Regions from separate parts of the Janthinobacterium sp. PLB04 genome, predicted to be linked through region 1. Evidence: predicted binding sites of a transcription regulator. Region 1 holds the regulator's gene; each other region holds the start of a gene.

Region 1 (8,100 bases):
TGGGCCGCGATTTCAATTATTCGGGCGACAAGCAGCAGTGGAACTATGGCGGGCGCGAGCAGCGCCGCAATTCGCTCGCTTACCCGAGCTTGCGCGGCGCCAACCAGATCCTCAATGCGACGGCCGTGCTGGCGGCGCTGGAAGTGCTGAAGCTGAAACTGCCCGTGGGCGCGCAGGAAGTACGCACCGGCCTCGTGACGGTGGAACTGCCGGGCCGCTTCCAGGTCTTGCCTGGCCGCCCCAGCGTGATCCTCGACGTGGCGCACAACCCCCATGCAGCCTCGGCGCTGAACCAGAACCTGGGCAATATGGGTTTCCACCCGTACACGTATGCCGTGTTCGGCTCCATGCTGGACAAGGATATCGATGGCGTACTGGCCGCGATGAGCGAGCACGTCGACCACTGGTGCCTGACGGGCCTGCCTTCGCCGCGCGCGGCCACGGCCTCCGAACTGGCCGCCAAGGTGCAGATCATGCTCGAAGACAAGCCCGACAGCAGCGAACATACTGTGTCTATTTTCGATGATCCGGCACAAGCTTTTGCAAATGCAATGAGCCGGGCCGGTGAGAATGATAGAATTGTGGTCTTTGGTTCTTTCCTCACCGTTGCCGGCGTGATGAAGGCCCGAAAATCCTCACTTCACTGAAACGCACTCGACTGAAAATCACGCATGGGCTTGTTCTCGAAACTGTTTAAAAACAAGCAAGAATCCTCTGGCGAAGACAGCGGCTTTTATGTCCCTGGCGAAGCACAGTCGCCGACCCGCAAGCGCGCAGCCAACACCTCCGGTGGCGGCGGATCGCGCCGTGGCGGCAAGGAAGCGCCGGATCCGGTCTTGCCTGAAAAGAAGCGCGCACGCCGCCGCCTGATCGGGGCGATTGCCCTGGCCCTGGGCGTAGCTGTCGGCTTGCCGATGCTGCTCGATTCCGAGCCGAAGGCGCCCTTCAACGATATCGCCATCGACATTCCGTCGAAGGAAAAGGCCGCCGCACCTGCACCGGCGCCCGTGCCGGCCGTTCCGGCCCAGGCCGCAGCGAATGGCCTGGACCAGTCCGAGGAAATCGTCGATGCGCCGCTGCCGCCTGCCGCCAAGCCTACGCCCACACCGGCACCCGTGCTGGCCGCCGTGCAGCCTGCACCGGTCAAGCCAGCCTACGTGGAACCGAAACCTGAGCCCAAGCCTGAGCCCAAGCCTGTCAAGGTGGAGCCGAAACCAGAAGCGAAGCACGAACCCAAGCCTGAGCCGAAACACGAGCCCAAGCCCGAGCCCAAGCATGAAGTAAAACCGGAAGCGAAGCCCGAGACTAAGCCTGCCAAGCCGGCGCAATCGGCCGACGATGCCGCGCGCGCGCTGGCTATCCTGGAAGGCAAGCCGCAAGAGAAAGCACAAGACAAGGCGCACGACGCCGGCAGCGGCAAGTTCGTGGTCCAGGTGGCGGCCTTGGCGACGCAGGACAAGGTCGACGAATTGCAGGACAAGCTGCGCGAAGCGGGCATCAAGTCGTATACGCAGAAAGTCTCCAGCCCGGCGGGCGAGCGCATCCGCGTGCGCGTGGGCCCGTTCGGCAGCCGCGAAGACGCCGAAAAGACCCGCGCCAAGCTGCAAAAGCTGGGCCTGGGCGGCAGCCTGGTACCGGCGTGATGTTGCAAGGCTGAGCGCGCGTGACGATATTCGATTACCTGGTGCTGTTCGTGCTGGTGACGTCCGTGCTGATCAGCATGATGCGCGGCCTGGTCAAGGAAATACTGTCATTGGTCAGCTGGATCGTGGCTTTCGTCATTGCCAACGCCTATGGCGCCACGCTGGCGAAATTCCTGCCGGAAGCCGTGCCGGGCGAAGCTGTCCGTTTGTTGCTGGCTTTCGTGGTGCTGTTCATCGGCGTACGCATTCTGATGGGATTGCTGTCCATGACGGTCGACGCGCTCGTCAAGGTAACGGGCCTGAGCCTGGCCGACCGCACCCTGGGCAGCCTGTTCGGCGTGGCGCGGGGCCTTGTGATCGTGCTGACCGCCGTCATCTTGTGTGGCATGACTTCCATACCGCAGCAGCCATTCTGGAAAAATGCGCAGCTCAGCCCGCTCGCGGAGCAGGGCGCGCGCGCCATCAAGCCTTATCTGCCTGCCGCTTACGCGCAGCATGTGAAATTTTGAATTTTTTTTAAAATCAGTAGCACAGTTTAGGAGCACACCATGTGTGGCATCGTCGGCGTCGTTTCCCATCAACCTGTCAATCAATTGCTCTATGATGCATTGTTGCTCCTGCAACATCGCGGTCAGGACGCGGCAGGGATTGCGACCAATCACAGCAGTATGTTTTCCATGCACAAAGCCAATGGCCTCGTGCGTGACGTCTTCCGTACGCGCAACATGCGTTCGCTGCAAGGCACGACGGGCATCGGCCATTGCCGCTACCCGACCGCCGGTTCGTCGAGCGAAGAGGAAGCACAACCGTTCTATGTGAATGCGCCGTTCGGCATCACCCTGGCGCACAATGGCAACCTGACCAACTGGGAACAGTTGAAACTGGAAATGTTCAAGAATGACCGCCGCCACATCAATACCGATTCCGATTCGGAAGTGCTGCTCAACGTGCTGGCGCATGAAATCCAGGAAGCGACGACGGGCCTGAACCTGGACCCGGAAGCCATCTTCAAGGCTGTTACCGTGCTGAACCGCCGCGTCAAGGGTGGTTACGCCGCCGTGGCGCAGATCGCCGGCGTGGGCTTGCTGGCCTTCCGCGATCCGCACGGCATCCGCCCGCTGTGCCTGGGCATCAATGAAACGGAGCAAGGTCCGGAATACCTGATCGCTTCCGAATCCGTGGCCCTGGAAGGCATGGGCTTCCGCTTCGTGCGCGACATCGGTCCCGGCGAAGCCGTCTTCATCGATGCTGACAAGCAATTGCACAGCGCCCAATGCGCCGATAATGCCAGCCTGAACCCGTGCGTGTTCGAATTCGTCTACCTGGCCCGTCCCGACTCCGTCATCGACGGTGCCTCCGTGTACGCCACGCGCCTGAAAATGGGCGAGTACCTGGCCGAGAAGATCCGCGCCGAATTGCCAGGCGTGCATATCGACGTGGTCATGCCGATTCCCGATTCCTCGCGTCCGGCCGCCATCCAGCTGGCCATGGCGCTGAACATCGAGTACCGCGAAGGCTTCATCAAGAATCGCTACATCGGCCGCACCTTCATCATGCCGGGCCAGGCGGCGCGCAAAAAATCCGTGCGCCAGAAGCTCAACGCAATCCCGTCCGAATTCAAGGACAAGGTCGTGCTGCTGGTCGACGATTCCATCGTGCGCGGCACCACCAGCCGTGAAATCGTGCAGATGGCGCGCGAAGCGGGCGCGACGAAAGTTATCTTCGCCTCGGCTGCGCCGCCGGTGATCTACCCGAACGTGTACGGCATCGACATGCCGACGCGCGACGAACTGATCGCCTATGGCCGCACGACGGAAGAAGTGTGCCGCGAAATCACGGCCGACTACCTCGTGTACCAGGATATCGGCGCGCTCAAGCAGGCCATCGCCGATGTCAACCCGGCCCTGACCAACTTCGAAGCGTCGTGCTTCGATGGCGTGTACGTGACGGGCGACGTGTCGCAGGAATACCTGGACCGCCTGGAATATGCGCGCCACCATCCGAAGGCGGCAGCGCCCGAAGATACGCCGCGTTCCCAGCTGAACCTGAACCTGGCGACAACAGAAGCGTAATTATCTTGCCCGGCTAGCGCCGGGCTTTTTTTGCTCCGCGATCATGAACGATAAAAAAAACTACGGCTTTACCACCACCATCCTGCATAACGACCGCCGCAAGGGCATCGAGCACGGTTCCCTGCACAAGCCCGTGCATACTTCCGTTGCCTTCGGCTACGGCGATGCGCGCCAGCTCGCTTCCGTATTCCAGGGCAAGGAGCCCGGCTTCCGCTACGGCCGCCAGGGCAATCCGACCGTCTCCGCGCTGGAAGACAAGGTCAACAAGATGGAAGACGGCGTCGCCACGCTGTGCTTCGCCACCGGCATGGGCGCCATCGGCGCCGTGGTGCAGGCGCTCTTGCGCGCTGGCGACCATGTCGTGTCGTCGGCCTTTTTGTTTGGCAACACCAACAGCCTGTGGCAAACGGTGACGGGGCAGGGCGTCGCCGTGTCGTTCGTCGACGCCACGGACGTGGCCAACGTGGCCGCCGCCATCACGCCGCAAACGCGCATCGTGTTTGTCGAAACCATCGCCAATCCGCGCACGCAAATCGCCGACCTGGCGAAGATCGGCGCGTTGTGCAAGGAGCGCGGCATTTTGTACATCGTCGACAACACGATGACGACGCCTTACCTGTTCCGCCCGAAAGCCGTGGGCGCGGGCCTGGTGGTCAATGCGCTGACAAAATCCATCGGCGGCCACGGCAATGCCCTGGGCGGCAGTTTGACGGACACGGGCGTGTTCGACTGGACGCAGTATCCGAACATTTTCGACAATTACAAGAAGGCGGCGCCGGCGCAGTGGGGCATCGCGCAAATCCGCGCCAAGGCCTTGCGCGATTTCGGCGCCTCCCTGGGGCCGGAGGCGGCGCACCATATCGCCGTCGGCGCGGAAACCATGGCCTTGCGCATGGACCGCACCTGCTCGAACGCCCTGGCGCTGGCCACCATGCTGGCCGCCGACCCGCGGGTAGCGGCCGTGCATTACCCGGGCTTGGCCGCGCATCCGCAGCACGCGCTGGCGACGGATTTGTTCCGCAGCTATGGCTCGCTGTTCAGCTTTGAGCTGAAGGATGGCATCGATTGCTTCGATTTCCTCAATCGTCTCAATCTTGCCATTCCAGCGAGCAATCTCGGCGACACGCGCACCCTGGTCATTCCCGTCGCCCACACGATCTTTTACGAGATGGGCGCTGAGCGTCGCGCCAGCATGGGCATCGCCGAATCCCTGATCCGCGTGTCCGTCGGTATCGAGGATGAGGCGGACTTGCTCGAGGATTTCCGTAGCGCCCTGGACGCATAAAACGCCTGGGCAATAAAAAAAGGGCCGCAACAGTCATGCTGTTGCGGCCCTTTTTACATGCGGAGGTTCAATGCCAGCTGCGCATCAAGCCTACCGCCAAACCTTCCAGGGCGAATTCATCTTCCGGCGATACGGTGATGACCTTGAAGTCGGGGTTTTCCGGCAGCAATTCGATGACGGAACCCGTTTTCTTGTAGCGCTTGACGGTGACTTCGTCGCCGATGCGGGCGACGACGATCTGGCCATTCTTGGCGCTATCGACCTTCTTGACGGCCAGTAAATCGCCATCCATGATGCCGGCGTCGCGCATGGACCAGCCGCGCACCTTCAGCAGGAAGTCGGGCTTGGCAGAAAACAGGGCGGGGTCCACGTTGTAGCTCGCTTCCAGGTTTTCCTGTGCCAGGATGGGCGAGCCTGCCGCCACCCGGCCGATCAGGGGCAGCGACATCAGCAGCGCTGCCGGCACTTTCGATGGCAGGGCTTCAGCGGCCGCGCCGATCAGGCGGATACCACGCGAGGTGCCGGGAGAAATCTCGATCGCGCCCTTGCGGGCCAGGGCCTGCAAATGCTCTTCGGCCGCGTTGGCCGATTTGAAACCCAGTTCATTGGCGATTTCGGCACGGGTGGGAGGAAAGCCCGTGTTTTCAATCGCATCCTTGATCAGGTTCAGGATTTGTTCTTGTCGTGCTGTCAGCTTGATCATGAGCGGTGGGTGCATACTAAAATGCTGTCTATATGAACAGTCTGTATTTTTGTACAGTATCGCCCACTATGCAAGGGGATTTCCGTGTTTTAGGCGAATTTCGCAATAAATACTTGTCCAGGGGCGGAAAGCACGGTGGCGCGCGGGCTTTTCGGGGGCTGGTGGAAGGAATGATTGAAACGTTTGCAAAAGGCGGTTATAATCTTCGGCTGACCTTCCCACACCCGTCTTGACGCCGGGGTGGGCGATTATCAATCCGACCTGAAGGAGTTTGCATGCGTCATTATGAAATAGTCTTTATCGTCCATCCGGACCAAAGCGAGCAAGTGCCCGCGATGATCGAACGCTACAAAGCCAGCGTAACCACCCGCGGCGGTTCGGTTCACCGCGTGGAAGATTGGGGCCGCCGTCAAATGGCTTACTCGATCCAAAAGCTGCCTAAAGCACACTACATCTGCCTGAACATCGAATGCGACAACGAGACCCTGGTCGAGTTGGAAACAGCATTCAAATTCAATGATGCCGTGTTGCGTCACCTGACCGTTAAAATGAAGAAAGCTGAAACAGCTCCTTCGCCGATGATGAAATCGGTACAACGCGAAGACGCGGCCAAAAGCCACCGCACCGAAGCACCAGCAGCCGCTCCAGCCGCAGCAGCAGCTTAATTCTTGACCAGGATCGTGCGCTGAACCAGCTACAAGTAACCGCCATCATTGCCGAGCGCGAAATATTGCGCTATACCCCGGCAGGGCTGCCGATTGTGAATGCAGTATTGCAACACAGTTCGCAGCAGATGGAAGCAGGGATTGCCCGTTTGACCGAGTTTGATGTTGCCGCGCTAGCCGCTGGCGAAATTTCAGGCAGGTTCAGTCAGGCAAGCTTGGGCGGGGTATATCAGTTCACGGGTTTCCTGGCCAGGAAGAGCCGCAACAGCAAGAGTTTGGTGTTTCACATCATTGATTTTAGTGCAGTCAATTCTGACTAGCGCATTTTAGATACAGGAGCCTGACATGGCATTCGGTAAAAAGTTCGACAAAAATAAGCTCAAGCTTAAAGAAAAACGCAAACAGCAAAACCCGTTGTTCAAACGCAAGAAGTTCTGCCGCTTCACCGCAGCTCACGTTGAGCAAGTCGACTACAAAGACGTCGACACGCTGAAAGACTTCGTCCAAGAAAACGGCAAGATCATGCCAGCACGCCTGACCGGTACCAAAGCGCACTACCAGCGCCAAGTTGACACCGCAATCAAGCGCGCTCGCTTCCTCGCGCTGCTGCCATACACCGATCTGCACCACGCTTAATCGGTCAGATATTCCTGGAGAAGAACTATGCAAATCATTCTGTTAGAAAAAGTTGTTAACGTCGGTAACCTCGGCGAAGTCGTCAAAGTCAAAGACGGTTACGCACGTAACTTCCTGATCCCGCAACGCCTGGCACGTCGTGCTACGGCAACCGCTGTGGCTGAATTCGAAGTCAAGCGCGCCGAACTGGAAAAAGCTGCTGCCGCCAAACTGGCCGCATCGCAAGCCCAGGGCGAAAAACTGAGCGGCCTGACCGTTCAAGTTGCTCAAAAAGCTGGTGTTGATGGCCGTCTGTTCGGTTCCGTCACCAACTTCGACATCGCTGAAGCGCTGACCAAGCAAGGTTTTGCTGTTGAAAAAGCACAAATCCGCATGCCTACCGGCCCGCTGAAGATCGTTGGCGAGCACAACGTTTCGGTTGCTCTGCACACCGACGTGGTCGTGGAAGTTGTTATCGCTGTCGTACCAGACGCGAACGCGTAATCGTCTGCGGGCCTGGCCCGCAAGCGTTGCCGCACTATGAAAAGCCGGGTTCGCCCGGCTTTTTTGTGGCCTTTTTTTCGCTCAATTTCAGCCCTTTATTTTTGCCAGCACGCCGAAGCGGGTATAATTCGCGCCATGAACGCCCCCTCTGATCCGCAACTGGATTCCCTCCGTATTCCGCCGCATTCGATCGAAGCAGAACAATCCGTCATTGGTGGTCTGCTGCGCGACAATGCCGCGTATGACCGCATCGCCGACTTCATGCATGCGGAGGATTTCTATCGCTATGACCATCGCATCATCTTCGAGCAAATCGTCAAGATGGTTAACGCTTCCAAGCCAGCCGATGTCATTACTGTTTTTGAAACCCTGACCCAGCTCGGCAAGGCCGATGATGTGGGCGGACTCGCTTACCTGAATGCCATGGCGCAAAACACGCCATCGGCCGCGAACATCCGGCGCTACGCCGAGATCGTGCGCGACCGCGGCGTGCTGCGCAAGCTCATCACCGTCGCCGACGATATTTCCGGCACGGCCTTCAGCCCGCAAGGCAAGGAAGTCAAGCAGATGCTTGACGAGGCCGAGTCGAAGATTTTCGCCATCGCCGAAGAGG
Region 2 (8,100 bases), 1.0 Mb from region 1:
TAAATGCGGTACAGCCACGCCGCTGCCCGTCAGGGGACTGGCGAGGATGGTCAAATCGGTTCTTGCCAGCGCCTGTTCCAGCAGGTGCGCATTCAGGCGCGCCGTCTGCGGCCGCGCCACGGCGATGTCGGCCTCGTCCTGGACAGCCAGTACGCTGCCCTTGCTGACCAGCACCAGCATGATCTGCAGCAAGGCGGCCAGGTTGGCTTCGCTGCCAGCCAGTTGCTGCTCCAGTTCGCCTATCGTGTACACGCGATGGTCGGCCATGGCATCGAGCACGGGCGCATACACGCGCTCATCCATATCGGCGTCGCCCAGCACGCCATGCACGCTCAACACCACCTCGTCGCGCGGCACGGCCAGCATCACGCGCACGGCCCGCAAGGCACTGGCCTGGGCGAACGGTGTCAGCCTGCGCGCGCCCTTGACCCAGTAATCCTTGCGGAACTGCTCGTTGACAAGGAAGCCGCGCGTCGTCTCGCGGAAGATGGGATCGGGTATCTCGGCCAGGAATTGCTGGTGCTCGGCCGTCAGGTTCAGCATGTCGACCAGGGCGGTATAGGTGGCTGACGCGGCAAACTCGAGCTTGGCTTCGCCCAGCATGGCCGCGACGCTGGAAAAGGCCATCGGCTGCCAGTCGGCATTGAAATACTCATGGGCAAGATAATGCCCATCCATCGCCTTGAGCTTTTCAATGCGGTCGGCCAGCAGCGGGTTGGCCTCCAGGTAGCGCGGTTGCGTGGCGATCATCCTGTCAACGAAACCGATGGCGCCTTCGACTCTGGCCAGCACGCCCTGGCCCGGCGCACTCATGACGCGGCTATGTTCGGCCATCAGGTCGCGCATCGGCATCATTGCGGCCCAGCCTGGCTGAGTGTTGTAACTGATGAAGACGACACCGCCGACTTTCAGCTTGCGCCGCAGGAAGTCGACGATCAGCGCGCGATTTTCCGCCGAGACCCAGCTCCAGATCCCGTGCAGGCAGATGAAGTCGAAATCGGGCAAGTCGTCGCGGCGACAAAACTGCGCGAACGATTCGTCCGTGAACTGCGCGCCGGCGCCAGCCGCGCTGGCCAACTCCTGGGCAAATGCAGCCTGGGATGGATTGAAATCATTGCCATGCCAGCGCGTGGCGGACGCCGCCGCATGGATGTTGGCGCTGATACCCTGGCCAAAGCCCAGCTCGCAAGCCGTGCCACTGGCAGGCAAGGCAAGGCCGGCGGCCAGCAGGGGCAGCCGCAGACGCAAAGGATTTAATTCTTCGTAATAGCCATAGGTATAGGCGATTTCGGCCATATAGCCGGCATTCCAGTTGCTCATCTTGCATCCTGTCACGATCAGTGGTGCTGCGCGCATCGCACAGCGTTCGAGCGCCAGCATACCCGATCACGCGGCGTCACCATCCTGGAAACAGACGGCGTTTGAAAGCCCAGTTCATGGCGGCACGGCGGGGGAAGCACGGGCATGGCCAGACCGGCAGGCCAGAGACACGGGAAAGCGGCTTTGCCGTCGCGCCCGCAGACCCCGTGGAATGCCCGCGCCTGCCTTATTCCTCGTCGGGATCCAGCCCCTTCAAGGCCACCTGCACGGCGCGCTGGGAAAAACCGCGCTGCATCAGGAAGCGCATCTGCTTGTTGCGCTGCTCGGCATCCTGCGCCACCTCGCCAAATTTGCGGCGCCACACCTCGCAGGCACGCGCAACCTCCCCTTCGGCCAGGCCCGCCTTGAGTTCCTGCAAGGCCTCGCCCCCGATGCCATGGCTTTGCAATTCCGCCATGATGCGGCTATTGCCAAAGCGGGCCGAGCGGCGGTGGATCAGCGACTCGGAAAAGCGCTCCTGCGACAGCCAGTTGGCTTGCTCCAGGCTGTCGAGCAAGGCTTCCACATCATCGCCCTCCTGCGCATGGCGCTGCAGCTTGCGCCGCAATTCCATGCGGCTGTGTTCGCGCATCGACAAAAAGCGTAGCGCCCTACCCTTCAGGCTTAGTTGTACTGCGGCCATACACCCACCTTGTCTTTCATTCCACGATCAAGCCATCCAAACACAATCGCCGCCCGGCGCAACAACGCGGGACGGCGATCGTGGTCATACTATGCGGCGAGCCGCGCGTAGGTCGGATTAGGCCCCTTGGGCCGTAATCCGACAACATTGTTGGCGTCTGCTCCGACAACATTGTTGACGTCTGTGGTGTTGTCGGATTACGCGCGGCTTTGCCGCGCTAATCCGACCTACTCTGCCTTGGCTTCCGCAGCCTTGGCGGCCTTGTCGGCGGCTTTATCCGCTTTTTCCGGCTTTTCAGCGGCCAGCGGCGGCAGTTCGCGCACGCCCAGCGAAGCACGGACCTTGTTTTCGATTTCGCGGGCCAGCGCCGGACGCTCTTGCAGGAAGGCACGGGCGTTGTCCTTGCCCTGGCCGATGCGTTCGCCGTTGTAGCTGTACCACGAACCGGATTTTTCCACGATCTTGGCATCCGAGCCCAGGTCCAGGATTTCGCCTTCGCGCGAGGTGCCGGCGCCGTACAGGATGTCGAAGTGCGCTTCCTTGAACGGTGGCGCGATCTTGTTCTTGACGACCTTGACCTTGGTTTCGTTGCCGATCACTTCATCGCCGGACTTGATCGAGCCGGTGCGGCGGATATCCAGGCGCACGGAGGCGTAGAATTTCAGCGCATTGCCGCCGGTGGTCGTTTCCGGGCTGCCGAACATCACGCCGATCTTCATGCGGATCTGGTTGATGAAGATGACCAGGGTATTCGTGCGGTTGATGGAACCGGTCAGCTTGCGCAGGGCTTGCGACATCAGGCGCGCTTGCAAGCCTGGCAGGGAATCGCCCATGTCGCCTTCGATCTCGGCGCGTGGCGTCAGTGCGGCCACGGAGTCGATGACGACGAGGTCGACGCTGCCCGAACGCACGAGGGCGTCGCAGATTTCCAGCGCCTGCTCGCCCGTATCCGGTTGCGAGATCAGCAATTCATGCAGGTTCACGCCCAGCTTTTGCGCGTAACCGACATCGAGCGCGTGCTCGGCATCGATAAAGGCGCAGGTGCCGCCCAGTTTTTGCATCTCAGCGATGGTTTGCAGGGTCAGGGTGGTTTTACCCGACGATTCCGGACCGTAGATTTCCACCACGCGGCCACGCGGCAAACCGCCCACGCCCAGCGCGATATCGAGGCCGAGCGAACCGGTCGACACGACTTGCACTTCTTCGATCGCTGCGCTGGCATCCATGCGCATGACCGAACCTTTGCCAAACTGCTTCTCGATCTGCGCCAGTGCGGCGGCGAGCGCCTTGGCTTTTTCCGATGCGGGTACTACAGCTTTTTTATCGTCCATATGTTCTTTCAGCCGTTCTACAGTTGCGGATTCACGTGAATCCTGCAGCCTGCGATAGCGCCAGTGGGTTAAATTCTTTACACAGACAGTACTGTATAAAAAAACAGTGATCAATGCAAGCGGAACGTGGATTTGTTTTGAAACAGATCAATACAAGCCTGGTTTCTCACAAAAACTCGCCACCTTGCGGAAAATGAAACACAATACAAACTTCTACCGCCGCAAGCATAGGAAGTGCACCATGCGTATTTTACTTGCCGAAGATGACAGCGTGCTGGCCGATGGCCTGACCCGCTCGCTGCGCCAGTCCGGTTATGCGATCGACTACGTCAAGACGGGCCAGGAGGCCGATACGGCCCTCTCCACCCAGGAATTCGACTTGCTGATCCTCGACCTGGGCCTGCCCAAGATGTCCGGCCTGGAAGTGCTGCGCCGCCTGCGCGCGCGCGCCTCGCTGCTGCCGGTGCTGATCCTGACGGCCGCCGATTCCATCGAGCAGCGCGTGAATGGCCTCGACCTCGGTGCCGATGATTATATGGCCAAGCCGTTCGCCTTGTCGGAACTGGAGGCAAGAGTGCGCGCCCTGACGCGCCGCGGCGCCGGCGGCGGCGCCACCATCATCAAGCACGGCCCCCTCAGCTACGACCAGGTGGGGCGCAGCGCCTACATCAACGACCAGATGCTCGACCTGTCGGCGCGCGAACTGGGCTTGCTGGAAATCCTGCTGGGCCGCACCGGCCGCCTCGTCTCGAAAGAACAGCTGGTCGACCACCTGTGCGAATGGGGCGAAGAAGTGTCGAACAACGCCATCGAAGTGTATGTGCACCGCCTGCGCAAGAAGATCGAGGTGGGCGGCGTGCGCATCGCCACCGTGCGCGGCCTCGGCTATTGCCTGGAAAAATACTCGGAAGCGGCGCGCCTGAACGCCGAAGCGGGCGAATCGGCAAGCCCGGCCAGCGGACCCGCCAGCAAGTGAAGGTGCGCGAGGCGCCAGCGGACGAGGCGGACGACGACGACTGGTTCGAACCGCCCACCACGGAGCAGGACGACACCATCGAGCATTCGCTGTTTGGCGAAATCCTCGACTGGATGCTGGCGCCCTTGCTGCTGCTGTGGCCGATGAGCATCGCCATCACCTATCTGGTGGCCAAGGGCATCGCCAATCAGCCGTTCGACCATGCGCTGGAAGACAGCGTGACCGTGCTGACGCAGCAGGTCAAGCAGGCCGACGGCGCCATGCTGCGCCGCGTGCCGGAAAAGAGCAGTAACACCAAGGGGCGCGACTTCCTGCGCGGCGACGATATCGACACCCTGTATTACCTGGTGGTGGGTCCGCGCGGCGAATACCTCGACGGCGACCGCGATTTGCCGCCGCCGCAGGACCCCGACAAATACCGCAGCGGCATGGTGCTGTTTCGCAACGACACCATCCATGGCACGCCCGTGCGCGTGGCGTTCAGCTATCTCGACATTCCGTCCAGCAACAACGACGAGCCGCACCGCGCGCTGGTGCAGGTGGCGGAAACCCTGGAAAAACGCGCCCAGCTGGCCAATGAAATCATCAAGGGCGTGATCTTGCCGCAGTTCATCATCCTGCCCGTGATCCTGGCCCTGGTCTGGTTTGCCCTAGCGCGCGGCCTGTCGCCGCTGGCGCAATTGCAGGAACGCATACGCGCCCGGCCGCCCGACGATTTATCGCCCATCGAATCGGGCCAGGTGCCCGAGGAAATCACGCCGCTGGTCGGTTCGCTCAACGAGATGCTGGCGCGCCTGTCGTTGTCGATCGACATGCAGAAGCGCTTCATCGCCGATGCCGCGCACCAGATGAAAACGCCGCTGGCCGGCATGCGCATGCAATCCGAGCTGGCGCTGCGCCAGACCGACCACGACGAGATCCACCGCTCGCTGCTGCAACTGGCGAAAAGTTCGGAAGCGGCCACGCGCCTGGTCAACCAGCTGCTGGCCCTGGCGCGCGCGGAAAACCAGCCTCAGGCGGGCACGACGTTCGAACCGATCGAGCTGAGCGAACTGGCGCGCGGCGTGGTGCAGGACTGGGTGCAAGCCTCGTTTGCCCAGCATATCGACCTGGGCTTCGAGCAGCCCGCCTATGCGATCATGATTTCCGGCAATGCCATGATGCTGCGCGAGCTGCTGAGCAACCTGATCGACAATGCCCTGCGCTACACGCCGTCGGGCGGCAGCGTCACGGTGCGCGTGCGCAGCACCCTGGAACTGGCCATCCTGGAAGTGGAAGATACGGGCCCCGGCATTCCTCAAGCCGAGCGGGCCCATGTCTTCGAACGCTTTTACCGCATTCTCGGCAGCAATGTCGACGGTAGCGGCCTGGGCCTGGCCATCGTGCGCGAAATTGCCCAGCAGCATGGCGCCGAAGTCGATATTTTTAACAATCCGCGCGCGCACTCGCCGAAGCTGCCGGGCACCCTGCTGCGCCTGAGCATCGCCCTGTTATTGCCGGACGCGCCAGAAGAGGATGAGGTCACGTATGGATAAGCCCAGCCTTCCCGCAGTACCGTTGCGCACGCCCAACCCCGAACTGCAGTCGCGCCGCGATATCCACTGGCGCAAGACGCGGCGCCTGACGGTCATCCTGCTGCTGGTCTGGCTGCTGACGGGCTTCCTGACCGTGTTTTATGCGCGCGAACTGTTGCATTTAAATCTGTTCGGCTGGCCGCTGCCCTTCTATATGGCGGCGCAGGGCGCCTCGCTGGTGTACCTGGCCATCATCGCCTTCTATGCCTGGCGCATGCAGCGCCTCGACCGGGCTTTTCATGCAGAGGAGCACGCATGAGCGGCCAGCGCAGCTTCTTTGCGCGGCTGTGCCGCTACTACCTGCTGTTTACGGCCGGTTTCGCCGCCTTCCTGCTGGCCCTGTCGGTGCTGGAACAGGAAGGCATGCCGCGCGCATGGATCGGCTACCTGTTCATGCTCGTCACCATCACCCTGTACGCCACCATCGGCGTCATCAGCCGCACCTCGAACGTCACCGAATACTATGTGGCGGGGCGCAGGGTACCGGCCATGTTCAACGGCATGGCCACGGCCGCCGACTGGATTTCGGCGGCCAGCTTCATCAGCCTGGCTGGCGGCCTGTACCTGAACGGCTTTGACGGCCTGGCCTTCATCATGGGCTGGACGGGCGGCTATTGCCTGGTAGCGCTATTGATCGCCCCCTACCTGCGCAAGTTCAGCCAGTACACGATTCCCGATTTCCTCGCCGCCCGCTATGGCAGCGGTACCGACAAACGGGGTGCCAGCGTGCGCGTGGTGGCCGTGGCCGCCACCATCATCGTCTCATTTACGTATGTGGTGGCGCAGATCTACGCCGTCGGCCTGATCGCCTCGCGCTTCACGGGCGTGGATTTTTCCGTCGGCATCTTCCTGGGCCTGGCCAGCATCCTCGTCTGCTCCTTTCTTGGCGGCATGCGCGCCATCACCTGGACGCAGGTGGCGCAATACATCATCATCCTCGTCGCCTTCCTGATTCCCGCCATGTGGCTGTCGGTCAAGCATGCGGACAATCCCGTGCCGCAGATCGCCTACGGCAAGGTGTTGCCGCAACTGAGCGCGCGTGAACACGTGCTGGAAACGGACCCGAAAGAAAACGAGGTGCGTGCCATCTTCCGCCAGCGCGCCATCAGCTACCAGGCGCGCATCGACGGCTTGCCCGCCTCCTGGGAACAAGGCCGTCTGACGGCCCAGCGCCAGCTCGACAGTTTGCGCCAGCGCAATGCCTCGTTGTTCGACATCCGCAATGCGGAGCGCTACCTGATCGCCTATCCGAAAAGTCCCGATGAAGCGCGCGCGCTGTGGCAGGCCGCGCAGGCGCACAACCAGAAGCGCGCCGAGCCGATCATTCCGCACGCGCAGCCATTTCCCGCTGCCGACCGGGAGCAGTCCGACATCAAGCGCAACAATTTCCTGGCCCTCGTGTTTTGCATGATGCTGGGCACGGCCGCCCTGCCGCATATCCTCATGCGATCCTACACCACGCCGTCCGTGCACGAGACGCGCGTCTCCGTCTTCTGGACCCTGTTCTTCATCTTGTTGATCTACCTCACGATTCCTGCGCTGGCCGTGCTGGTCAAATACGATATTTACTCGGCTCTCGTGGGCACGCAATACGCGAACCTGCCCACCTGGGTGTCGTACTGGGCCAACGTGGACAAGCTCAGTCCCCTGATCAGCATCGTCGACGTCAACCGCGACGGCATCGTGCAACTGGCGGAAATATCCATCGATGCCGACGTGCTGGTGCTGGCCACGCCCGAGATCGCCGGTCTGCCTTACGTCATTTCCGGCCTGGTGGCGGCCGGCGGCCTGGCGGCCGCCCTGTCGACGGCCGATGGCTTGCTGCTGGCCATTTCAAATGCCCTGTCGCACGACATCTATTACAAGGTGGTCGATCCCAGCGCCTCGACGCAAAAGCGCGTGACGATTTCAAAATTGCTGCTGCTGGCCGTGGCCTTCATCGCCGCCTATGCGGCCTCGCAAAAGCCGGCGGACATTTTGTCGCTGGTGGGCGTGGCGTTTTCCCTGGCCGCCTCGACCCTGTTCCCGCCGCTGGTACTGGGCGTGTTCTGGAAACGTGCCAACTACCAGGGCGCGCTGGCCGGCATGCTGACGGGCTTTGGCGTATGCCTGTATTACATGCTGCACACCAGCACCATGTTGGGCGGTAATGCCAGCGGTCAATGGTTTCATATCGCCCCCATCTCCGCCGGCATCTTCGGCGTGCCGGCCGGCCTG
Region 3 (8,100 bases), 1.6 Mb from region 1:
TTCAAAGTGTTGCTTTATCCAAGTAAGAAGCTTTTAACTTCATTGAGAGGAACTACCATGCAAACATCGAAACTGTTCAATACCCTGGTTGCCGCTATCGTACTGTCGGGCGCCTCGATCACCGCTTCGCATGCAGCTGACTCCGCCCCAAAAGCACAAGCTCCTGCTGACACCGTCGTGGCCGCCAACGCTGCCGCTGCCGTCCCTGATGAAACCATCACTTCCTCGGCCAAGGCCGCCCTGAGCGCCGATGCGCAAGCCGCTGCCCTGCCAGTCAAGGTAGCAACCCAGCAAGGTGTGGTCGTCCTGTCGGGCGACGTGCCGAGCGCCGAAGCGGGTGACCGCGTCGTGCAGATCGTCGCTTCCGTGAGCGGCGTGAAAGAAATCAAGAACGAGCTGAAAGTCAAAGCCGCCGGTTAATCCCCGCGCGGTAACGCCTCGCGCTGTACTTTACTCCGGGTTGCCCTGTCTGCGGACAGGGCATTTTTTTTGTCTGTCCGGTTTGCGCCGAAAAGCCAGGCCATGCCATCAGGCAAGGAATTGGGCAATACAGGTAGAATAGCCAGTACTGGCGCCGCTCCCGGCGCTGTTTGTCATCCCCGGCACAGCATGCTGTTGCAAGGCTGCGCCGTTACCAGGCTACCGCATGTCTTCTTTTTCCCCCGCTGCCCTGTTGCGCAATCTGAAACCCGATAATTTCACCATCGCCCTGCTCGTCACCGTGGGGCTGGCCACATTCCTGCCCTGCACGGGCCAGACGGCCGTGGTCTTCGGCAACATCACCACTGTTGCCATCGGCGCCCTGTTCTTCCTGCATGGCGCCAAGCTGTCGCGCGAAGCCGTGGTGGCCGGCGCCATGCACTGGCGGCTGCACTTGCTGGTGCTGGCCAGCACCTTTGTCCTGTTTCCGCTGCTGGGCCTGGCCCTGCGTCCGCTGGCGCTGACCTTCCTCACGCCCGACCTGTACATGGGCATTTTGTTCCTGTGCGCGCTGCCCTCCACTGTGCAATCCTCGATCGCCATGACGGCCATGGCGCGCGGCAACGTGCCGGCCGCCATCTGCAGCGCCTCGGCCTCGAACTTCATCGGCATCTTCCTCGCCCCCATCCTGGTGGGCTTGCTGGTGGCCAAGGGCGCGGAAAGCAAGTCGTCGGTGGACGCCGTGCTGTCCATCGTCATGCAGCTGCTGCTGCCATTCCTGGCCGGCCAGTTCCTGCGCCGCTGGATCGGCCGCTGGGTCGACCGCCATAAAGCCACCCTGAAATATGTCGACCAGGGTTCGATCTTGCTGGTGGTCTACACGGCCTTCAGCGAAGCCGTCAGCGAAGGCCTGTGGCATACGATTTCGGTGGAAACCCTGGTCGCCCTGGGCTTGATCAGCCTGCTGCTGCTGGCGCTGGTGCTGGGTATTTCCACCTTCATCAGCCGCCGCCTGGGTTTCAACAAGGAAGACGAAATCGCCATCGTCTTTTGCGCCTCGAAGAAAAGCCTGGCCAGCGGCGTGCCGATGGCCAAGGTGCTGTTTTCCACCCGTTCGCTGGGCATGGTGATCTTGCCGCTGATGCTGTTCCACCAGATTCAGCTGATGATCTGCGCCGTGATCGCGCAACGCTATGCGCGGCGCGATGAGGGGCAGGAAGTGCCGGCTTCAACGCTGTAATGGCTATCCTGCCCTAGCAGCAGCGCCTGCCGCAACCCCGCCACGATCACTTCGTAAGCCTGCCGCCGGCTCGCCGCATCGGGCGCGCGCAGCACGTACGAGGGGTGATATACGGCGACCACCCAGCGTCCATCGTGCCGGATGGGCGTGCCGACCAGCGGCGTCATGCTTGCCGCGCCGTCTTGCAGGATGGACTTCAATGCCGTGCTGCCCAGCGCCACGATCACTTGCGGTTTTACGCTGGCCAATTCCTGTTCCAGCCAGCCATGGCAGGCGAGGATCTCGCGCTGCGCTGGCGTCTTGTGCAGGCGGCGCTTGCCGCGTGGTTCCCACTTGAAATGCTTGACGGCATTGGTCAGGTAAATACTGTCGCGCGCCATGCCCGCTTCCCGCAGCGCCTGGTCCAACAGCGCGCCAGCCGGGCCCACGAAGGGCAAGCCTGCCAGGTCTTCCTGGTCGCCCGGCTGCTCGCCCACCAGCATGATGCGCGCCTGTGGCGGCCCGGCGCCGGGCACGGCTTGCGTGGCGTGCTGCCACAGCGTGCAGCGGCGGCATTGGTCCAGGGTGGTGGGCAGTTCGCGCGCGGGCTGGGCGCGCTCGGCGGAGACCGGGATCATGGTGGCGCCGCTGCGCTGGCCCACGCTGGCCGTCTGGCCCGTGCGCCGTTCGCCATTGGCGGCGCCGCTGAGCATGGCGGGCACGATGGCGCCTTCGGGCAAGTTTTTCCAGAAGCGCGAGGGGATATGGCTGTGCAGCAAATCCGCATTCACGCGGGCCGGATTGAAGATGCTGCGGTAGTAGGTCAGCCACAGGGCTTCGCCCGCATCGTCGATATCGGCCGCTCCGCTCAGCAGGGCCGGTCCCGCATGCAAGGTCGTGCCATCCCACAGCATGCTGGCGGCGGGCGTGGCGATCATCCAGCTGGCAGATCCCATGCGGCGGGCGAAATGGCGCGCCACCTGCGGCAGCACGTCGTGCGTGGGCTCGAACCAGGCGACAAAGCGTGGTGCGCCCTCACTTTCCGCCCGCTCGCGGAAACGTACATACGCATGCATGTCGTGCTCTTCGCGGCGCACGGCCTTGGCCATGGCATGCAGGCGCGCACCGTCCGCGTCGGCGGGAGAAAGTACATCGTGCTGGTCCAGTTGCCAGCGCCAGAGCACCTGGTACAGGAATGCCCAGCGGTCATGCACGTTGAAACAGGCGGCGCTTTCCAGCAATTCCACCAGGGAACGGGGCAGGCGCAGCAACGGCGCGCTGGTATCCGTCGCATCTGGCGTCGAGGAAAACAGGTCGCCATCACCAGGCTGTGACTGCCAGGCAACGTCAGCAGGCGGCACGCCGCGCGCGATCAGTTCGCGCGCGGCCGCGCGCCACTCGTCGAACGATTGCGCCAGCCGCACCACCGTACTCATGCGGCCTGCAGCTCCGGCCACAAATTCATCTGCTGCGGCGCTTCCGCCATGGCGCGGCGCAGGTGTTCCGAGGCGGTGGTGTCGCGCGCGGGAAAGTAGTCGGCCGTGATGATGAAGGGAGCGATTTTCTTCATGCTGCAGCGCAGGCGCGACAGGTCGGCGTAGCGCACTTGCCGCAACTGGCGCAGGTCGACGATGCGCTGCGCGTTGCGCAGGCCGATGCCGGGCACGCGGGCGATCATGTGCTGCGCCGCGCGGTTCAAGTCCAGCGGAAAATGTTCGCGGTGCGCCAGCGCCCACGCCAATTTCGGATCGATATCGAGCGCCAGGTTGCCGCCCGTGGCGGGCAGCAGTTCGCTGGCCTGGAAACCATAGCTGCGCAGCAAGAAATCGGCCTGGTACAGCCGGTGTTCGCGCAGCATGGGCGGCGGCGCCAGCGGCACGCTTTTCGGGCTGTCGGGGATGGGGCTGAACGCCGAGTAATACACGCGCTTGAGTTTGTAGCTGCCGTACAAGGTCTCAGCCGTGGAGAGGATTTGCTGGTCGTCGCTGGCGTCGGCGCCGACGATCATCTGCGTGCTTTGCCCGGCCGGCGCGAAACGCGGCGCGCGCGGTTCTTCCGCTTTCTCATCGAGCTTGCGGCGGATGGCGCCCATTGCCAGCTTGATCGTATGCACGCTTTTTTCCGGCGCCAGCTTTTGCACGCTGTCTTGCGTCGGCAGTTCGATGTTGACGCTGAGCCGGTCGGCATAGCGGCCCGCCTGTGCGATCAGGGCGGGATCGGCGTCCGGAATGGTTTTCAGGTGGATATAGCCGCGGAACTGGTGCACCTCGCGCAACTCGCGCGCCACCTGCACCAGCTGCTCCATCGTATAGTCGGCCGACTGGATGATGCCGGAACTGAGGAACAGGCCATCGATATAGTTGCGCAGGTAAAAGTCGGCCGTCAGCTTGACCACTTCGGCCACCGTAAACCGCGCGCGCGGCACGTTCGAACTACGGCGGTTGACGCAGTACTGGCAATCGTACAGGCAGTAATTGGTCAGCAGCACTTTCAGCAGAGAAACGCAGCGCCCGTCCGGCGTGTAGCTGTGGCAAATGCCCATGCCCGAGGTGGCGCCAAAGCCGTCCTTGCCGATGGAATCGCGTTTGGGCGCGCCGCTGCTGGCGCAAGACGCGTCGTACTTGGCCGCATCGGCCAGGATTTCCAGCTTGTCCGTCAATTCCATGGCTCACCCCGATATACTGTGTTTATATACAGTATATCAGGAATGTGCAGCGACATTGCCTGCAAAGGGCCGTGTCTTTTGAATATGGAAGAATGGCCTGAAAACGGTAAGGACATTACGTATAAGCAATGAAATATAGTGCTAACATGTCAATGTTAGCTGGAGTTTCATTCTTTGAGACGCTTAGCCAAAAATACCTCCGATTCACTCTCATGTTCAGCCTATTCCAGAAAAAACTCGTTTTAGTATTCCTCGTTCTCTTCTTCCAGAGTCCGTTTGCGCAAAGCTACACCATGCCCACCATCACCGTTACCGCCGAGCGGGAACGGCAGGCCTATGAAGACTGCATCGCCATGAGCGGTGTATTTTGCCGCTGGCCCGGCGACATGTTCGACCTCTACGACCGTCCCTCGCGCGGTGGCGGCACGCCAGGCCCCGCCAACACCGATGCCGCGCCATCGAATGCCAATACGAATATCAATCGCTGCGGTGCCATGACGGCGCACCCGGTGGTCATTGCCACCGGTGAGAAGATCAAGCCCGAGGTGGATTTCCAGTCCTTGGGCCTGTACGGCCTGGGGCTGAAGAGGACCTATCGCAGCAAGCACGCGGTCGGCACCCTGTTCGGACCACAGTGGCTGTCCAACGTGGATGTGCCCAGGTTGAAGGAACCGAATTGCGGCAATACGGGAACGGGGCGATGCATACCCCGTTCCGTGACGGTGACTGATCCCACCGGCAGCACCACCAATTATCAATTCGTCGGAGAGAACGAGTTCCCCTCGCCTCAGGATCCGCGCGCAAAATCTTATTTGTACTTATCCGGAAAGTCCGCGCGCAGCGGCGAAATGGTGTATGCCCCAGGCGCCGGTTGGACCTTGTGGGCCAACGGCAATACCTATACCTACAATAAAGTGGGGGCAATTGTCTCCATCGTGGAAGGTGCAGGCGCGCAACTCAATTTCCAGTACGGCGCCAATCCGAATCAGCTTGCCAGTGTCAGCAACAGCAGCGGCCAGCTGATCCAGTTCACCTGGGGCGGCAATGGCAAGGTGAGCCGCGTGCGTGATCCGGCGGGCAATGATTGGAATTATGAATACCATGCCAGCGGCATGCTCGCCAAGGTCACGGCGCCAGCCAGCCAGGAGGTACGCGAGTATCACTACGAGACGGCCAATCCCGTTTTGTTGACGGGGATCAGCATCAATGGGCAGCGCCATGGCCGCTATGCGTATTTCGCCGATGGCCGGGTCAGCGAGAGCGGCCTCGAGGGTGGAGAGGAGCGCGAGACGTTCGTCTATGGCGCTAATCAAACGACGGTGACCGATGCGCGTCAACAAGCGACCACCCACAAGTTTGCCCTGATCGGTGGCGAGCTGAAGCCGACATCGGTTTCCCGCGCCGGCACGGCGACGTGCGCCGCGGCGGCCGCCAGCACCGCGTATGACGCCAACGGCTACGTCGACTATACGCTGGACTGGAATGGCAACAAGACGGATTACAGCTATGACGCTGGCGGCCGCCTGTTGAGCCAGACGACGGCGGCAGGCACGGGCGCGGCGCAGACGGTCGTGCATAGCTGGAATGGGAATGAAATTGAGAAGACCGAATACCGCAATGCGGGCAACGTAGCCTACTTGCGCGTCAGCTATACCTACTACCATGCGTGGGCCCCGTCGGGAAAGCTCGAGAGCGAAACCTGGGATGACCTGAAGACCGGCAAGCAAAAGAAATTCGTGCACACGTACACGTTTTATCCGAACAGCACCATGTCGAGCTGGACAGTATCGCGCAGCCTGCCTGGTGGCGCCGCAGTCACGCGCTATGACTACGACACGCGCGGCAACCTGACTGGCATGATGAATCCGCTGGGCCACCAGCAAGCGTGGGCAGGCCATGACGGCATGGGGCGCCCATCGAGCTATACCGACAGCAATGGTGTCGCCAGTACCTATGCTTACGATGACATGGGCCGCCTGCTGGCAACGACGCTCAATGGCAGCCAGACGACGCATCTTGCCTATCATGCGGGCGACCTGGTGCGTTCCATCAGTTATCCGGACGGCAGCATGACGCAGTATCAATACACTGCCGGCGGCCGGGTCGAATATGTCGGCAATGCGCTGGGGGAATTCACGCATATTGCGGTGAATGTTCCCGACAACAGCGTGCGTGTGAGTTCCGCCCTGCATCATGCGGAGGTGAGTGCTGGCCTGCCAGTCCCGGTTGCTGCCGGTGAGTTGAGCGCCACGATGGAAACGGATACCCTGGGCCGTCCGTACAGCGAGCTTGGTAACAATGGTCAGCGTTTCGACAAACGATACGATCACAATGGCAATCTCGTGAGCGTTACCGATGCGGCTGGCCGCTCGACCTCATATGCGTATGACGCCGCGAATCGTCTCGTCAAGATGACCGCGGCCGATGGCGGGGTAACCGTAAGGGCCTATGATGCCGAAGGCAGGCTGGCATCGGTGACCGATCCGCGCCCCTTGCAAACGCGTTATACCTATAATGGTTTTGGGCAGGTGACCAGCATCGTCAGTCCAGATACGGGTACCGCCACATATGGCTATGACCCGGCGGGCCGGTTGGAAAGTGAAACACGTTCCGATGGCAGAGTTACCCGCTACACCCTGGATAGTCTGGATCGTCAAATATCACGCAGTAATAGTGGTGAAACCGAGAAATTTACCTATGACGAGGGACGGTTTGGCAAGGGGCGCCTGACTGGTTTCACGGATCTGACGGGGTACACCAGCTACGCCTACAACGCATCTGGGCAGCTCACTGTACAAGTCAATAATATATACGGCACCAGCTATACGACTGTCTGGGACTATGATGCCGCTGGTCGCCTGGAGGGCATCCATTACCCATCGGGCACGCGTACCTTTTATTCGTACGATGCTTATGGCCGCGTGAGTGAACTGTTGACGAATGCGACCGGTGTGTGGACGAAACTCGTTGATTCAGTCCTGTATCAGCCGGTCAGCGGCCAGCCTCATGCATGGCGCTACGGGAATAATTTACCGCGCAGAGTGACGCTGGATGCGGATGGCCGTATTACGCGCATTTCCGGCAATGTGGAAAACGTGGAATATCGCCATAACAGTACGAATCAGATCATTGCCATGATCGATTCGGGCAATGAGCATATGAATCAGGGAATTGACTATGATGCTGCTGACCGCGTAGGACTGGTGACGCGCCGGATCGACTATCAGAGTTTCTCCTGGGACCAGGCTGGCAATCGTACAGGCCAGGCCAGGAAAGGCAGCAATTATAGTTTCGTGCTCGATAGCGGCAGCAACCGGCTCGCATCATGGAGCGGCAATGGCGAGTTTCGTAACTTCAGCTACAACCCCGTGGGCACGCTGGCCAGCGAATCGCGCCATGATGGCAGCCGTTCCTATACCTACGATGGATTCAACCGCATGCGTGGCGTGATCGTCAATGGCCGTTATGTCGGAGACTATCGCACCAATGCGCTGAACCAGCGCGTGCAAAAAGATGGAGCCGGTGGCATCACGCAAGCCATTTATGGTCCAGGCGGTGAATTGCTGGCAGAAGTGGGAGCGCAAACCAGTCATTATTTCTGGTTCAACGGCGAGCTGATTGGCTTGGCGCGTGCCAACCAGGTTTACTTTAGTCATAACGATCACCTGGGTCGTCCCGAAGTCATGAGCAATGCCAGTGGTGCCGTTGTATGGCGCGCCGCCAATGCCGCATTTGACCGCGCCGTCATCGTCGACACGATTGGCGGCCTGAATATCGGCTTCCCGAGCCAGTACTA

Evidence for each region. Region 1 encodes LexA, which represses DNA repair genes until DNA is damaged. Its sites were predicted from a motif close to ACTGTATNNNNATACAGT; they were not measured.
Region 2: a site for LexA is predicted at 3,424-3,441, ahead of recA (recombinase RecA). Genes of this name have one in related genera too.
Region 3: a site for LexA is predicted at 4,320-4,337, ahead of LSO07_RS01125 (putative DNA modification/repair radical SAM protein). Genes of this name have one in related genera too.

The regions. Positions count from the first base shown of each region.
Region 1 covers NZ_CP088968.1:5,109,239-5,117,338, reverse strand. Annotated here, with positions in the region: gene folC (bifunctional tetrahydrofolate synthase/dihydrofolate synthase) at 1-647, shown strand, start outside; gene LSO07_RS22600 (SPOR domain-containing protein) at 672-1,643, shown strand; gene LSO07_RS22595 (CvpA family protein) at 1,664-2,152, shown strand; gene purF (amidophosphoribosyltransferase) at 2,192-3,715, shown strand; gene LSO07_RS22585 (cystathionine gamma-synthase family protein) at 3,759-5,000, shown strand; gene lexA (transcriptional repressor LexA) at 5,068-5,703, opposite strand; gene rpsF (30S ribosomal protein S6) at 5,979-6,368, shown strand; gene priB (primosomal replication protein N) at 6,389-6,688, shown strand; gene rpsR (30S ribosomal protein S18) at 6,714-7,004, shown strand; gene rplI (50S ribosomal protein L9) at 7,032-7,487, shown strand; gene LSO07_RS22555 (replicative DNA helicase) at 7,623-8,100, shown strand, end outside.
Region 2 covers NZ_CP088968.1:6,110,419-6,118,518, forward strand. Annotated here, with positions in the region: gene LSO07_RS27035 (class I SAM-dependent methyltransferase) at 1-1,320, opposite strand, end outside; gene recX (recombination regulator RecX) at 1,547-2,002, opposite strand; gene recA (recombinase RecA) at 2,230-3,333, opposite strand; gene LSO07_RS27050 (response regulator) at 3,575-4,309, shown strand; gene LSO07_RS27055 (sensor histidine kinase) at 4,312-5,844, shown strand; gene LSO07_RS27060 (DUF4212 domain-containing protein) at 5,837-6,142, shown strand; gene LSO07_RS27065 (sodium:solute symporter family protein) at 6,139-8,100, shown strand, end outside.
Region 3 covers NZ_CP088968.1:280,690-288,789, reverse strand. Annotated here, with positions in the region: gene LSO07_RS01140 (BON domain-containing protein) at 58-420, shown strand; gene LSO07_RS01135 (bile acid:sodium symporter family protein) at 647-1,660, shown strand; gene LSO07_RS01130 (UdgX family uracil-DNA binding protein) at 1,612-3,075, opposite strand; gene LSO07_RS01125 (putative DNA modification/repair radical SAM protein) at 3,072-4,304, opposite strand; gene LSO07_RS01120 (RHS repeat-associated core domain-containing protein) at 4,517-8,100, shown strand, end outside.